DNA from 2 places in the Streptacidiphilus sp. MAP12-20 genome. Region 1 is predicted to be linked to the other one. Evidence: riboswitches for the same ligand, from Rfam matches in the RefSeq annotation. Region 1 holds a riboswitch; the other holds the start of a gene.

The links. A riboswitch is a leader RNA that binds a small molecule or an ion and turns the genes downstream of it on or off. The one in region 1 is predicted to bind cobalamin.
Region 2: another riboswitch for cobalamin. It lies ahead of ABIA32_RS25530 (HoxN/HupN/NixA family nickel/cobalt transporter); the one in region 1 lies ahead of ABIA32_RS04075 (cobalamin biosynthesis protein).

The regions. Positions count from the first base shown of each region.
Region 1 is NZ_JBGCCK010000002.1:404,636-408,032, reverse strand. It holds gene ABIA32_RS04080 (cobyric acid synthase) at 1-819, opposite strand, end outside; gene ABIA32_RS04075 (cobalamin biosynthesis protein) at 816-1,751, opposite strand; cobalamin riboswitch at 1,785-1,978, opposite strand; gene ABIA32_RS04070 (hypothetical protein) at 2,017-2,172, opposite strand; gene ABIA32_RS04065 (NAD(P)/FAD-dependent oxidoreductase) at 2,439-3,397, opposite strand, start outside.
Region 2 is NZ_JBGCCK010000021.1:28,813-32,209, reverse strand. It holds gene ABIA32_RS25535 (alpha-galactosidase) at 1-1,514, opposite strand, end outside; cobalamin riboswitch at 1,641-1,830, shown strand; gene ABIA32_RS25530 (HoxN/HupN/NixA family nickel/cobalt transporter) at 1,862-2,941, shown strand; gene ABIA32_RS25525 (alkaline phosphatase family protein) at 2,924-3,397, opposite strand, start outside.

The sequences.
Region 1 (3,397 bases):
GTTCGACAGGCGCGGCAGGCGGACGACCGAGACGCGCAGCACGTCCGAGCCGAGCGGCGGACCCGCGTCGCCGCGCGCGAGGACGCTGGCGAGATCGAGCGAGTCCTCCGCGTCCAGCCAGAGTCCCGGCAGCATCGGCAGCACGCCCAGCGACGGACGGTGTGTCAGCCGGTACAGCATGTCCAGTCCAGGCTGGAGCAGCCGCACGTCGCCACGGAACTTGTTGACGATCCACCCGCCGATGTGCGCCTGGTCCTCGGCGGAGAGCAGGGCCAGCGTCCCGAACATGGAGGCGAAGACGCCGCCCCGGTCGATGTCGCCGACCACCACGACCGGCAGGTCGGCGGCGACGGCGAGGCCCATGTTGGCGATGTCCCGGTCCCGCAGGTTGATCTCCGCGGGGGAGCCGGCGCCCTCGCAGATCACGACGTCGTGGCTGCTGCGCAGCTCGGCCAGGCAGTCGAGGGCGATCCGCAGCAGCGCGGGCTTGCGCTCGCGGTAGTCGAGCGCGCCGACCTCGGCGACCGGCTTGCCCAGCACCACGACCTGGCTGCGGCCGTCCGCGCCCGGCTTGAGCAGCACCGGGTTCATCGCCGCCGCGGGCTCGACGCCCGCGGCTGCTGCCTGCATGGCCTGCGCGCGGCCGATCTCGGCGCCGTCGAGGGTCACGAAGGAGTTCAGCGACATGTTCTGCGCCTTGAACGGCGCGACCTTGACGCCCTGTCGGGCCAGCCACCGGCAGATCCCTGCGGTCACCACGCTCTTGCCCGCGTCCGAGGTCGTCCCGGCGACCAGCAGTGCGCCTGTTGCGGCGTTCATCCGCGCGTCCCCCTCATCCATGCCACCGTCACCGTCGCCACCAGCGCGAGCGCGCCGACCCGGCGCGACAGCCGGCACGCGCGCTCCACGTCCGCGACCGCGACCGGCCGCAGTCCGGCACCGAGCACCGGACGGTGCTCCACCCTGTCCCCGTAGCTGAGCGTGCCCCCGAGCCGGACGCCCAACGCCCCTGCGAACGCCGCCTCCGCGTGCCCGGCGTTCGGGCTCGGGTGCGCGCCCGCGTCCCGGCGCCAGACGCGCCAGGTGCGCCCCCGATCCTCGCTGGCAGCGACGGTGAGCAGCGCGGTCAGCCGCGCGCCGGGCCAGCCGGCGACGTCGTCCAGCCGCGCCGAGGCCCAGCCGAAGCGCAGCAGCCGCGGCGAGCGGTGGCCGACCATCGCGTCCAGGGTGTTGACGGCCCGAAAGGCGAGCAGCCCCGGCGCGCCCGCGAGCGCGCCCCAGACGAGCGCGTTGACGACGGCGTCCGCGGTGTTCTCGCCGACCGATTCGACCACAGCGCGAGCGATTTCGCTCTCACTGAGCGAACGCGGATCACGACCGCACAGATGCGGCAAACGCTCACGCGCCGCGTCGATGTCGCCGCGCTCCAGCGCACGCCCGATCACGCGCGCCTCCCGCACCAGCGACGCGCCCCCGAGCACGGCCCACGCGGACGCGGCGGCGAGGGCTGCCTGCCCGGCGGGGGAGCGGCGTGCGGCGCGCTGCGCGAGAACTGCCCCTGCGGTGACGGTGCCGACGGCGACGAGCGTGTACGCGGCCCCGGCGCCCCGGTGGTCCCGGTAGAGCCGGCGCTCCAGCGCGGCGGCGAAGCGCCCGAAGCCCGCTACGGGATGACCACGTCGGGGATCGCCGAATACGGCGTCGGCGGCGTAGCCCACCGCGGCCCCGAACGCGAAGGCGCTGCTGCACACCGGTGCGTGTCCTCACTCAGGGTCCGCGCCCTGGATCGACGAACCGGAGGCGAGAGTCTCCTGGCTTCCGGATCGACACACCTGCGGGCCTTCCAGCGGCGTTTCGCTGCCGTGGCCGTCGTTCGCAGGTGCTCCCCGGTGACAGTGGCGGGACCGCGCCGGATTCGCACCGGCTTCCTCTGCTTGCCTCCGTTTGGCGTAAAGATCCCACCATGTCGCCGGAGGCAGCGTCAACCGGCGACTCCGGCGGCGAGGGTGGCGATGGTCACGGACGTTGCTGCTTCAGCAGCTCCACGGTCTTCTGCACCACCTGATCGGCGGGGCTGACGGGAGGACGGAGGACGTGGTCCTCGAACCAGGAGAGACCAAGGATGACGATCAGTCCCAGCGGGGCGACAAGCAGGCACAGGAGGACAGACATGGGCACCCCAAGGTGTCGAATGCTGCGGCCTGGACGGACCCCGATCCGTCCTTCCACAAGCGTCCGACACACCTGACACTTCCGCACGTCGAGCCGCGCTCAGCTTCTCGGCAGGGCCTCAGCCAGGCAACGCCTCAGGGGCGCGAGGAACTGCGCGACAAGCCACCCCGCGTGGTGAGTCCCCGAGCGAGCAGGGCCATCCGCACAGGGTGGTTGTTCGCGCAGTTCCTCGCGCCCCTAGTGTGCTGCAACCTCGGGTGGTGCCTTCAGTGACGGCCGGAGATCACGTCGGCGACGCGTGCCACGGGTGAGGTGCTCGCGCGGCCGGAAAGCTCCTGCCGATCGGCAAAGTGGTACGCCGCGTACATCCCGTGGACGCCGATCCAGCGGAAGGGTTCCGGCTCCCAGCGGCGCACCCTGTGGTTGACCCACGGCAGGTCCGTCAGCTGCGAGGACTCGCCCAGCACCAGGTCACGCAGCGTCCGCGCGGCCAGGTTCGTCGTGGTCACGCCGCTGCCCACGTAGCCGCCGGCCCAGCCCAGGCCCGACGCGCGGTCCAGGGCCACCGTCGAGCACCAGTCGCGCGGCACGCCCAGCACACCCGACCAGGCGTGGTCCACGGTCACGCCCCGCGCCGCCGGGAAGAACCGGGTCAGGATCTCCGTCAGCTGCTCGATCGTCTTCGCCGCCGTCGAGCCGTCGTTGTCCGTCCGTGAGCCGAAGCGGTACGGCACGCCGCGCCCGCCCAGCGCGATCCGGTCGTCCGCCGTCCGCTGCGCGTACATGTACGCGTGCGCGAAGTCGCCCAGCGTTTCGCGGCCTTCCCAGCCGACGGAGTCCCAGAACGAGGCCGGCAACGGTGCGGTGACGATCATCGAGGAGTTCATCGGCAGCCACGAGCGCTTCTCGCCGCGCAGGTTCGCCGTGAAGCCCTCCGTGCAGCGCAGCACGTACCGCGCCGAGACGGTCCCGTGCGGGGTGACCGCGCGCGCCGGGGCGGTGCCCGTCGCCGGGAGGATCTCGGTCACCGTCGTCTGCTCGTAGATCTCCACGCCCAGCCGCTCTGCGGCCTCCGCGAGCCCGCGGACCAGCTTCGCGGGCTGGATCCGCGCGCCGTGCGGGGTCCAACTGCCGCCCAGCACACCGGAGACGGCGATCCGCGCCGACGCCTCGGCGGCGGTCAGCCGCTGGACCTCCTTCTCGCCGTAGGCGTGCTCGCCCGCGA
Region 2 (3,397 bases), on a different contig from region 1:
TCGGCGATCCGGTAGACGCCGTTGCCCGCCGCCGCGAGCTGCCACTGTTGATCTGCCGCGCCGTTCGCCGCAGCGGTGACCAGGGGAGCGCTGCTGCCGGTGCTCGCTCCGGAGACGTCGAGGTACTGGCCGGTGGCGGCGTTGACCAGGTTGTAGCGCATGGTCGCGAACGTGGCCCCTGCGGCCGGGGTGATCTGCAGCAGCCGGGAGGCGTGGGCGGCCAGCGTCGCGCTGAAGGAGTTGGCGGAGCTGCCCAGGTCCGTGTTCGTCCAGACGTCGTGGATGTCCGCCGCGCCGCCGAAGCCGAGGTCGGCGAAGTGCGCGGTGACGGAGGCGGCGCCGGAGCCGAGGTTGAACAGGGCGACGGTGTAGCTGCCGTCGGGGTTGGCGGCCGTCCAGACCTGTTGCTGGCTGACCTGGTCGACCGGGCGGGCCGGGATGCCCGCCTGGTCGACGGCGATGACCTGGTCGTTCGTCAGCAGCGAAAGGTCGGTCGGGTCGAGGTGGGTGAGGTCGGTGCCGAGCAGCAGCGGCGCGCCCTCGACCGCCCAGAGGGTGAGCTGGGTGCGGCGCTCGTCCAGGGTCAGGCCGTCGTTGGAGCCGTTGCCGACCTCCAGCGAGTCCAGGTCGTTCCAGCCGCCGGGCCCGGCGAACCTCGTCCACTTCGGGGCGTCGGTGAAGCGCGAGGCGACGGAGGACCAGCTGGTGAGCGGGTAGGAGCCGGAGCCGCAGTAGCACTCGACGTCGCCGTCGATCCGCCAGCCGTTCGCGTACTGCTGCCAGGTCGCGCCGTTGTTGACGTCGAGGCTGTTGGAGAGCTCCAGGTGGATCGGGCGGCCGGACTGGTTCAGCGCCTGGGACCAGTGCTGGATGTCGGCGACGTCCCAGTCGCCGACTCCGTCGATCTTCAGGTAGTCCACGCCGTAGGAGGCGAGCTGGTCGGCCCAGGAGTTGAGGTAGGCCTGGGCGGCGGCCGGGTTCTTGGCGTAGTCGATGTAGTACATCGAGCCGTTGCCGAAGTTGTAGTTCGTCTCGTAGCTGCTGGTGTTGGAGACGATGTCCCTGGCGTGGAAGGCGGTGCCCTGGATAGGCGTGTTCTGGTTGTAGGCGGCGACTGGGATGCCGGGTGTGAGATACATCCCGAACTTCTCGCCCTGGTTGTGGATGTAGGAGCCGAGGGCGCCCATGCCGTTCGGGAACCGACTGCTGTCGGTGGCCCAGCGACCGTAGCTGTCAACGGTGTTGGCGGGGTTGAGATACCAGAAGTCATCCACGTTGACGTAGGAGAAGCCGTGGCCGACGAGGCCGCTGCTCTTCATGGCCAGGGCCTGGGCCTCGATGTTTGATTCGGTGGGATTCTTCCGGATGAAGCTCCAGCTGCTCCAGCCCATCGGCGGCGTGAGTGCGACGCCGTTCGCCTGGGCATGGGCGGTGGGGGCAGCGGGGAGTAGGCCGAGCAGTGCGGTTGCGGCTGCACCGCAGGTCGCGAGGAGGGTGCGGACTCTTCGGTGCATGGGATCCCTTTCGTGACACAACTCAACATGACCGAACTAAGTTCAACGCCATGAGCATTTCAGCGGTAGGCCGATGAAGCGTCAAGACATAGCGCAGGCACAGCTGCGAGGAGGAGAGCTCGGCGGTTAGGGTGGTCGGGCCGTGGTGTTCGGGAAGTCCGGTTCAAGACCGGCGCGGCCCTCGCCACTGTGATCAGGAAGTCCTCGTACAGCAGTCGTGCACTGAGGTCACTGGGTCCGCAAGGACCTGGGAAGGCCAGGTGCGGGGATGTCAGACCTGACAGCCAGGAGACCGGCCACGGCAGCGCTATGTCATATCCACGAGGTGATGGAGAGGCTGTCTCTAGATGACCGTGCCCGCGCACGAGAAGTTCTGGCTGCGAACCGGCGGCCTGCTCGCGGTAATCGTGGCGATGCATGTGGTGGCCTTCGGCCTGCTGCTGCTCATGATCGCCCCGCGCCACTACACGATCGGCACCCAGGTGTACGGCCTGGGCCTGGGGATCACCGTCTACACGCTGGGCATGCGCCACGCCTTCGACGCGGACCACATCGCGGCGATCGACAACACCACCCGCAAGCTGATGGCCGACGGCAAGCGCCCGGTTTCGGTCGGATTCTGGTTCGCCATCGGGCACTCGACCATGGTCGTCGCGATGGCCGTGCTCACCGCAGGTGGCGCGAAGCTGGCCGGCACGCTGCTCCGCGCCCACGTGGCCATCGGCGTCGTCGGCACCTCGATATCCGGCGTCTTCCTCTACCTGATCGCCGCGCTCAACCTGGTCGCGCTGGCCGGGATCTACCGGGTCTTCCGGGCCATGAAGCAGGGCGAGTTCGACGAGTACGAGCTGGAGAAGCACCTCGACAGCCGCGGCTTCATGAACCGGCTGCTGGGTCGGCTGACCCGCTCCATCACCCGCCCGGGGCAGATGTATCCGGTCGGGCTGCTCTTCGGGCTGAGCTTCGACACCGCCACCGAGGTCGCGTTGATGGTGATGGCCGGCACCGGCGCGGCCTCCGGGCTGCCCTGGTACGCGGTGCTCTGCCTGCCGCTGCTCTTCGCCTGCGGCATGAGCCTGTTCGACACGCTGGACGGCACCTTCATGAACTTCGCCTACCAGTGGGCCTTCGCCAACCCGGTCCGCAAGGTCTACTACAACCTCACCATCACCGGGCTCTCCATCGCCGTCGCGTTCGTCATCGGCACGATCGAGCTGATCGGCGTGCTGCACGACTCGGTGGGGCTCAGCAATCCGGTGACGGACTGGATCGCCGGGATCGACCTCGGCAACGTCGGCTACCTGATCGTCGGGCTCTTCGTGCTGGTGTGGGCCTGCGCGCTCGGCTACTGGCGACTTGCCAAGGTCGAGCACCGCTGGGCGAGCAGGCCCCTCACCACGACCGGAGCGTCAGCCGACGGTCAGTGAGAACGGCCCGGCCAGCACCGAGTAGCCGTCGTTGGCCAGGTAGTAGACGTCGTACGCGCCGGCGCCGGAGAGCTTGCTCGTCGAGAAGGTGAGCGCGCCGGCGGCGTTCGGGGCGTAGGACCAGGCGAGCGACCCCTTCTGGCCCGGAAGGACACCGGCCGGGTAGATCCCGATCCAGTTCTTCGCGCTCACCTGGGCCGCCGAGGGCACCGCGTAGCGGAAGGTGGCGTTGCCGCCGTTCGCGACCGCGTTCAGGTTGCCGGTGAGCGTCGGCGTGCCCGCGGTGGACGGCACGAACGCGTCGTTGAACGGCGTCGCGTAGCTGTCGTTGGCGGTCAGGCCGGGCAGGCCGAGGGCCGCCTCGATGGTGCGGGCGGTGCTGTAGTGGTCGTACCGGCTGTTGCTGCTGGTCCCGGCCTGCACGGTGCCCTGCGAGCCGAGGACGACGGCGGCGAC